Regions from separate parts of the Hahella sp. NBU794 genome, predicted to be linked through region 2. Evidence: predicted binding sites of a transcription regulator. Region 2 holds the regulator's gene; each other region holds the start of a gene.
The links. Region 2 encodes FNR, which switches genes on or off when oxygen is low (the NO sensors DNR and NnrR bind a similar motif). Its sites were predicted from a motif close to TTGATNTANATCAA; they were not measured.
Positions count from the first base shown of each region.

Region 1: a site for FNR is predicted at 986-999, ahead of ACQYWX_RS15615 (CbbQ/NirQ/NorQ/GpvN family protein). Genes of this name have one in related genera too.
Region 3: a site for FNR is predicted at 1,123-1,136, ahead of ACQYWX_RS02190 (DnaJ C-terminal domain-containing protein). Genes of this name have one in related genera too.
Region 4: a site for FNR is predicted at 629-642, ahead of ACQYWX_RS12805 (nitrate reductase subunit alpha). Genes of this name have one in related genera too.

Region 1 is NZ_CP192738.1:3,491,082-3,493,282, reverse strand. It holds gene ACQYWX_RS15625 (nitrite reductase) at 1-478, opposite strand, end outside; gene ACQYWX_RS15620 (c-type cytochrome) at 604-912, opposite strand; gene ACQYWX_RS15615 (CbbQ/NirQ/NorQ/GpvN family protein) at 1,114-1,908, shown strand; gene ACQYWX_RS15610 (hypothetical protein) at 1,937-2,201, shown strand, end outside.
Region 2 is NZ_CP192738.1:5,156,333-5,158,533, reverse strand. It holds gene ACQYWX_RS22525 (sugar nucleotide-binding protein) at 1-514, shown strand, start outside; gene fnr (fumarate/nitrate reduction transcriptional regulator Fnr) at 511-1,290, opposite strand; gene ACQYWX_RS22515 (hypothetical protein) at 1,435-2,201, opposite strand, start outside.
Region 3 is NZ_CP192738.1:492,319-494,519, reverse strand. It holds gene folM (dihydromonapterin reductase) at 1-85, opposite strand, end outside; gene ACQYWX_RS02195 (23S rRNA (adenine(2030)-N(6))-methyltransferase RlmJ) at 199-1,041, opposite strand; gene ACQYWX_RS02190 (DnaJ C-terminal domain-containing protein) at 1,209-2,174, shown strand; gene ACQYWX_RS02185 (chaperone modulator CbpM) at 2,178-2,201, shown strand, end outside.
Region 4 is NZ_CP192738.1:2,864,210-2,866,410, forward strand. It holds gene ACQYWX_RS12800 (HAMP domain-containing protein) at 1-453, opposite strand, end outside; gene ACQYWX_RS12805 (nitrate reductase subunit alpha) at 747-2,201, shown strand, end outside.

The DNA of each region.
Region 1 (2,201 bases), 1.7 Mb from region 2:
GTGGCGGTTCATGCTGCACAAATTTCGCCATGAGTTTGACCTCATCGGCGGTGAGATCGCCGGAAGTTCCCCAGTTCGGCATGCCGGCGGGGGAGCCGTAGTTAATGAAGGCTTCCAGATAGTCCGATCCTTTGGCCTGAGTAATGTCCGGCGTCAGAGGCTTGCCTGTGGCTCCTTTGCGCAGTACGCCATGGCAGCCAGCGCAACGTTCAAAATAAATGCGCGTCGCCTTCTGGAACTCATCCTCCGTCAGGTCCGGAGCGCCGGGAGAGCGCACAACGCGCAGACCTTCCCCGGTCATCGCCGTGGGGGCGCCTTCGTATTGTCCGGGTGGGGAATTAACAAGGTCGCTTTTAGTGTCCGCCCAGGCATGGCTCGACAAGCCGGCGACCAGGGCGAGTGAAAGGGTGGAGTAACGCAGGCGCAGTGGCCTGGACGGCGAGCGTTGGCTGCGTTTTGGAGCGCTGTCTGTATGCATAGCACTGTCCTTCTCATCAGAGTCTTGCTATTTCGATTCTTTACTGACGCAAAACCGTCCGATCCCGGACGCGCCTTGCGAAACTACGGCGCTTTTTTTAACGACGATTCAGGTGGCGAGGACTCCTATTTGAGTTGGCTGTAGTAGGCGGCGAGGTTGGCGATGTCATCGTCCGACAATGGCTTGGCCATGCTGGACATCATCGGGTCGTTGCGTTTGCCGTCGCGAAAATCCTTCAGTTGCTTGACCAGGTATCCCTCTTTCTGTCCGGCCAGATTCGGCCATACGCCGTTGTTGCTGACTCCTTCCGCGCCGTGGCAACCGGCGCAGGTGGCGGCCTTCGCCTTACCGACTGCCGGGTCGCCGGCGAGGGCGTTTCCTGAGAGTGCGGCGGAGAGTAAATACACGAGTGTTGCAGGTTTGAATATTCCCATGGCTGTCCCCTTTTTGCTGCTGGGTGAATGTCCTTGAGCGCAACGAGAGTAGGTCAGCGGCGGCTGGGCAAAGTTGATGAGGGTCAATGTTTTGCGAGCGGCAAGGGCAAATACCCCATCGTAGGTACATGAGCGAAAACAGGTTTCGGGTAGGGTAAAAAAACAGAGACCGGACATGACCCAGCACAGGATCGTCAGCCTATGAACGCCACTCAGGACGCCCCTTTCTACCTTCCCCAAGGCGGTGAAATCGAGCTGTTTGAAAAAGCCTACAGCCATGGCTTGCCAGTGCTGATCAAGGGGCCGACCGGGTGTGGCAAAACCCGCTTTGTGCAGCATATGGCCCATCGTTTGAGTCGGCGTTTATACACTGTCGCCTGTCACGACGACCTGACCGCTTCGGACTTGGTGGGGCGTCATTTGATCGGCGGAGACGGGGCCTTTTGGCAGGACGGCCCTTTGACCCGGGCGGTGCGGGAAGGCGGGTTGTGTTATCTGGACGAAGTGGTGGAGGCGCGCAAGGACACCACTGTGGTCTTGCATCCACTGGCCGATGACCGCCGCATCCTGCCCATCGACCGCACAGGGGAACAATTGCAGGCCGCGCCGGGCTTCATGCTGGTGGTCTCCTACAACCCCGGCTATCAGAACGCGCTTAAAGGGATGAAACCCAGCACTCGACAGCGTTTTGTCGGCGTCAGTCTGAGTTATCCCGCGCCGGAACTGGAAGCCCGGATCGTGGAAAAAGAGGGAGGCGTCAGCCCCTCGTTGGCGCGGCGGATTGTCGACGTGGGAACGGCTTTGCGGCGTCTTGAGCAACATGATCTGGAAGAAGCGGCGTCCACCCGTTTGCTGATTTACGCCGCGCGATTGATGGCCAGCGGGGTCGAACCGACGCGGGCCTGCCAGGCCTGTCTGGTGGAGCCGTTGACCGACGACAAAGAGACGCTGCGCGCCTTGTCGCAGGTGGTCGATATTCACTTCGGCAGAGATTGACTGACCGGAACTCCGGATGGGAGATCCCATGCCGCAACGAGCGTATTTATGGCCGCACATTTTGTATCTGATGAACCTGCTGGCGCTGCCGGGAGCGTCGTTTTTGATCTTGCTCGGCTGGTTTTGGCGCAGTCGTCGGAGCGCGCCTGCCGCGTTGTTGGCGGCGCAGAGGATTGCGCTGATTGGCGGACTTATCAATGGCGTCCTGCTGGTGGTCTTTCCGTTGCTCGTGTTGTGGTTGAGCGACCGAGAGCCGATCACTGTCACCTTGGTCCTGGTCTATTGGGTGGCGA
Region 2 (2,201 bases):
GCTTCAGGAAAACTATAGCAAGCATCTGATCTTGAGGGTGGGCTGGTTGCTGGAGGCTGGCGCTCAAGGCTGGCTGCAGACCATGCTTTCCGCGCTGTCTTCAGGGAAGCGCCTAAACGCCAGCACCGATATGCAGCTGACTCCCGTCGCGGTGGATGATGTGGCGAGAGTCGTAGACGCTGTTATCAAGCAGCTGAGTTGTAATATCTCGGTGTGGGGCGTTTACCATTATGCTGGCGCTGAAGCTGTCACCCACTATGAACTGTTGAAAGCGATTGTGCTGCAGGCATTTGGACAGGAAGAAATGTTGCAGGCCCTGATCGAGAAAAAGGGCGCTGATGTGTTGCCTGGAGTGGCGCTTCCGGCGAATGGCGCGTTAGGTTGTATCAAGCTGCGCAACACCTTTGGCGTCAAGCAGCTTCCCTGGCGTCGTTATCTGCCGGCGTTGATTGAGCAATGTCAGCAGCGTGGCGGCGTAAAACCGGCTGAAAACTGCTTGGAAGAGACCCGTTAACGAGCGTTAAGGGCTGATTCCTTCTGATGCTCCAGACACTTGGTGTCGTGGCGAAGAATTTTCTGCAGTTCGTCCAATTGCAATATCTGAACTTCCCTTCCTTGGACCTTAATAATGCCATTGTTCTGGAAGCGGGTAATGACCCTGCTGACAGTTTCGACGGCCAAGCCTAAATAGTTGCCTATGTCGCTGCGTGGCATAGGGAGTCTGAAGTTTGTGCCGGATAGGCGACGACGGCTAAAGCGTGTCGACAGGGACAATAGAAGCGAGGCAATGCGTTCTTCAGCCGAGTTTTTGCTTAATAGCATAGTGAGCTGCCTGCTCTCCTGAATCTCTTTGCTCATTAATGAGAAAAAGTGGTGCTGCAGGCTGGGGATGTCTGAGGCAAGGTCTTCAAACTTCTCCAGAGGAATTTCGCATACGCTGGTGCGTTCAAGGGCGACGGCGGAGCAGGAGTATTTTTCCATGCTAACGCTGTCCAGACCGATAATCTCGCCAGGCAGATAGAAACCAGTGACCTGTTCCTCGCCTTCCTCTGATACGGTGAATGTTTTGATCGCGCCGCTACGAACTGCGAAGCACGAGCGGAATGGGGTGTGTTGCTCAAAGATATATTCGCCGCGATTGAGCATTTTGCCCTGGCGAATGATTTCTTCCAGGCGATCAATATCTTCAGCCCCGACCGCGATAGGAATGCAAAGCTTGCTCAAATTACATTCGTGGCAGCCTCTGTGTAAGCTAAAAGGAGAGGAGGTTGCTATATGCTTGCTTTCCATCGGTTGCCTCGTGGCTGGATGAGTGAAACTGCTTAAAGAGGCTTCTAGGATAGCCAATAGCTATTTAAAAGCAAATCCCTACAATGGGAAATTTACAGGGAAAACCTGCGCTCGCCTTTGTTTTTACATAGTTTTCACCTTTTGTTACAACTGGGTTTGAGTGTAACGAATTGCTCTTGCTGGAAGCTCGCTGTTGTCCAGAGTTTTGTAGTAGTCGTCCAACTGTGTGGCGTTGCGCAACTGGTAATGTGGTGTGTAAGAAAATGCGCCCAACCCAACGCCATGTAGACAGCTGACTCCCTGGCTAATCAAGCCTGTCCAAGGTAGTGCGAAAAAGTCCTGCGTGATAGGAATAAACGATGCGGACTTAATACGCCGCTTGAAATCTTTTAGCGCCGCTTCCAGGCCTGCTGTGCCGGCGAATTCCATTTTATGGCCGGAGAGTAGGATGCCTTGCGGTCTCTCTGTCAGAATTTCCTCAAGGTGCTCGGATAGTGCGGTGACGGTCGCAGGAGTCACTTTCAGGCGCAGATAAACGGCTTTGAAGTCGAATGCCCGAATGGTCTGCAGCCAATCCCTAAGACTCTCAATAGGGAAGGACTGTGCGTATTCACCAGGATCATTGATGCAGACAATGTTAAAGCCCAACCCTTTAATCAGGGCTAGCGCTTCCTCGGAGTCAGGGCGAGCGTCCAGCTCGATAACATGGCGCGCATCGGCGTCGAAGTTTAGTTTGAACTCCCTGCCCAAATAATACATCACCTGAGTCTGCGCTGCGGGAGTGAGCTGGCGGACCAGATCGCCGAACCAATGCAGGTACTTAACCTGGCTGCCGGCGGGAAGGTTTTGCTTGAGTAGTCTCACTTCTTTCACGACATAGTCGATGTACTTCTGCAAATTAGCATTCATGG
Region 3 (2,201 bases), 2.3 Mb from region 2:
TTTCAAGCAACCGCTGCAGACAATGGAGCCCAACCCTCTGGGCCGCTCCGGTTATTAATATTGTTCCTTGGCTAGTCCAATTCACCACACAAACCTGTATCCAATGAATTCATGTCCAGTAGGCTGCGGCGCCTGCCGCATCCCCTTTGTGTCATCCTCAAGCGTCGGCGCTCCCAGGCCGGCTTGTCGCTGCGGTAATTACTCCGCTATCAGCCAATCAGCGCTACAGGAGGCTTTTGGATCGCCGCGAAGGGCTTCGCTGAGGTGCGCCCAACCCGCCTGCAGTTGCTTATCGAGCCGCCAGGGCGGATTGATCACAAGCATACCACTTCCGTACATTCCGCGCGCCACCGGCGTTAAGATCAACTCGCTACGCAGCGTCTTGTGCAAAGGGAGCTGACGCATCAACTCAAGCATTTGTTCATGACGCTTCTCCGCAAGTACGGGATACCAGATGGCGATGACCGCGTTCGACCACTTCTTCGTAAGTTTGCTTACATAGGCGGGAATACGTTGATAGTCGTCCTTCAGCTCATAGCTGGGATCAATCATCACCAGGCCGCGCTTCTCCGGCGGCGGCGACATCGCCATAACGCCCTCGAAGCCATCTCTTTGGTGGACATGGATTTGCCTGTTCCGGCCAAATTGACGCTTAAGTTCTGCGTATTCTTTAGGGTGCAGTTCGCACAAAGCCAACTGGTCCGTCTCACGCAGGAAACCAGCGGCGATAGCTGGAGAGCCTGGATAGCGGGTCAGTTTTCCAGCGTCGGGATTCAACCCTCTCACCGCCGCTAAATAGGCGTCGAACTCCGGCGGACAGGTCCCTTTGGCCTGCATCAGCGGCAAAATGCCCGCCGTCCACTCTGAGGTTTTTTGCGCTTCCTCCGAGGTCAGGTCATAGTCGCCGCGGCCTGCATGGGTTTCCAGATAGCGCCAGGGCGTGGATTTTTTACATAGCGCCTGCAGCAATAAAGACAGCACCCAATGCTTGTGGGCATCGGCGAAGTTGCCTGCGTGATAGACATGTTGATAGCTCAGCATAGAGGGCGCTGACTCCTTCCCCTGAAAAAGCCGCTTATTTTATGTGGTCCGACGTTGAATGTCGCCTTTTCAGCATTATATCTGACCTATGGCAATGCCCGCCCGACCTTGGGCTGGATATTCTAACGGCAATGAGACGCAGGGTCTGTGAAGGTTGGTAAAAATCTATGGAATTCAAAGACTATTACAAGATTCTCGGCGTCGCGGAAGCAGCATCCGCCGATGACGTCAAAAAAGCGTACCGCAAGCTCGCCCGTAAGTATCATCCGGATGTCAGTAAAGAACAGGATGCGGAGGTCAGATTCAAAGAAGTCGGCGAAGCTTATGAGGTATTGAAAGACCCGGAAAAACGCGCGGAGTACGATCAACTCAAGCGCATGGGCGCCTATGGCGAAGATGGCCGTTTTCGTCCGCCGCCAGATTGGGAATCCGCTTCAAACTTCAACGGCGGCGGCTTCACCGAGGCGGACGCGCGCCACTTCAGCGACTTTTTCGAGTCCATCTTCGGTCGCGGCGGCTCCGCCCATCGCACCTATAAGCAGGGTCATCAGCAGAGCTTCCGCATGCGCGGCGAGGACGTGCACGCCAAAATCGCCTTGTTCCTGGAGGAAGCTTTCCACGGATGTGAGAAACAAGTTCAGGTGCAAGTGCCGGAGATCGACGAATACGGGCTGGTAGGTCATCGCAGCAAATCTCTCAATGTGAAAATTCCAGCCGGCATGGGACCTGGACAGCACATTCGTTTGCGCGGTCAGGGCGCGGCAGGATTTGGCGGAGCTGAGAACGGCGATCTGTTTCTGGAAGTGGAGCTTGCGCCCCACCCGGTGTACTCCGTCGACGGCAAGGATATTTACCTGACCCTGCCGGTCTCGCCATGGGAAGCTGCGTTGGGCGCCACAGTGACCGCGCCAACATTGAGCGGTAAGGTCAACGTAAAAGTTCCCAAAGGCGCCAGCAGCGGACAAAAGCTGAGACTGAAAGGCAAAGGGTTGCCCGGCAATCCCGCCGGAGACCAGATTATCGTACTGCAGGTAACCTTACCCAAGTCCCATAGCGCAGATGCGGAAGCGCTTTATAAGGAGCTTGCGGAAAAAGAAAAATCCTATAATCCGCGCAGCAAGTTGGGGGTGTGAGAGATGACGCGTAAAACGATCATCAGC
Region 4 (2,201 bases), 2.3 Mb from region 2:
CTGCACCAGGTTGTCTATCTCATCAACAAACTTGTCGATCTTCTCGCCCAACTGGTCCGCAATGCGGCGGTCTGGGTTGCGGGCGTAGGTGGCGATAAAGCCGCTGACGTCTTTTTCCCATCGCTCTCGCACCTGCAGAAACTGATGGTGCAGTTCCGAGGACTCATCTTTCATGGCTTCCGCCACCAGCACGGGATTTTCGATGCGGTCAGCAAACTGGCGGGTCAGCGCTGCTACGAAATCCGCGGAGGGCGCATCCAGGGTCAGCAGTCGCGCCTGCATGCGGTAGCTCTGCATGCGCAGCGAGCCGGCGATATTTACCGCCTCCGCGTCTTTTTCCGCCGACTCGGAGATAAAGAATGACGCCAGCATGGTGATCATCGCCAGTGACACCATGGCGATCATCAACGCGCCCATTCGGAAGATCAGGGATTTCTGGAATCGCGCAATCATCGTTTCGAACTCCTTCCAGGGGGGAGTACTACCAAAGAACCGAGACCTGTCGTTAGCTCAGCCAATCTATGCATCCAATGTATAACTTATTGAAAAATATGAACAACGCTTTTTTCGCCTCTACCCCCTAAGAGGTATGCGCCAGAGTATGCTGACGCGTCCCCAAAAAACCGCTTTGATTTGCATCAATTATAGTCCCCCGGGCTCTCCTAGAATGAATTTGAAATTAAAAAACGACCTGTCTCTAACGCTGTGCTCCATGCTTCGAAGCAGGTTCTGATGAGGAGTCCGACATGAGCCATTTTCTGGATAGACTGCAGTTTTTCAAACGCAAAGGAGAGACTTTCGCGGATGGACACGGCGCCACCACCAAAGACGATCGTAGTTGGGAGGACGGTTATCGCCGTCGTTGGCAGCACGATAAAATCGTGCGCTCCACCCATGGAGTCAATTGCACCGGGTCCTGTAGCTGGAAGATCTACGTCAAAGATGGTCTGGTGACCTGGGAAACCCAGCAGACCGACTATCCTCGCACGCGTCCGGACCTCCCCAATCATGAGCCCAGAGGGTGCCCGCGAGGCGCCAGTTATTCCTGGTACATCTACAGCGCCAACCGGCTCAAGTATCCCAAAGTCAGACAAAGCCTGATCAAACTGTGGCGCGAAGCGAAGCAAAGGCACGATGACCCCGTCGACGCCTGGGAGAGCATTGTTGAAGATCCGGTTAAGGCCAAGTCCTACAAGCAGCGCCGTGGCCTGGGCGGATTCGTGCGCAGTTCATGGAATGAGGTTAACGAGATTATCGCCGCCGCCAACGTCTATACCGCGAAGCGTTATGGGCCAGACCGTATCTCCGGGTTTTCACCGATTCCCGCCATGTCCATGGTGTCCTACGCCGCCGGCTCCCGCTATCTGTCACTGATTGGCGGCAACTGCCTGAGCTTCTATGACTGGTATTGCGACTTGCCGCCAGCGTCTCCGCAAATCTGGGGCGAGCAGACGGACGTACCGGAGGCGGCGGACTGGTACAACTCCAACTACATCATCGCCTGGGGCTCCAATGTGCCGCAGACCCGTACTCCGGACGCGCACTTCCTGACAGAAGTGCGTTACAAAGGAACCAAGACCTGCGTCATCACTTCGGACTATTCCGAGTGCTCCAAATTCGGCGATACCTGGCTGGCGCCCAAACAGGGAACTGACTCCGCGCTGGCCATGGCGTTTGGCCATGTGATTCTGAAAGACTTTCACGTTGATAATCCCAGTGAATATTTCACTGACTACGTGCGCCGTTACACCGACATGCCCATGCTGGTCATGCTGCAAGAGCACGAAGGCCGTTACATTCAAGGTCGTTTCCTGCGCGCTTCTGACCTGTCCGGCAATCTGGGGCAGGACAACAATCCAGAATGGAAAACCATCGCGGTTAATGAAGCTACCGGCGAGCTGGTCTCACCCACCGGCTCTGTGGGGTATCGCTGGGGCGAGCAGGGAAAATGGAACATCCAGCAACTGGATGGGAAGTCCGGCGCGGAAGTGAAACTGGCGCTGAGTCTGAAAAATATCAGCGATGAAATCGCGCCAGTGGCGTTTCCCTATTTTGGCGGGCAGGAGCACGAATATGACTACTTCCAGCACACCGATCACGATGAACTGCTGATCCGTAAAGTGCCGGTGAAGCACGTGCAACTGGCGGACGGCTCCATGGTAAAAGTGGCCTGCGTATTCGATCTGACCGTGGCGAACTAC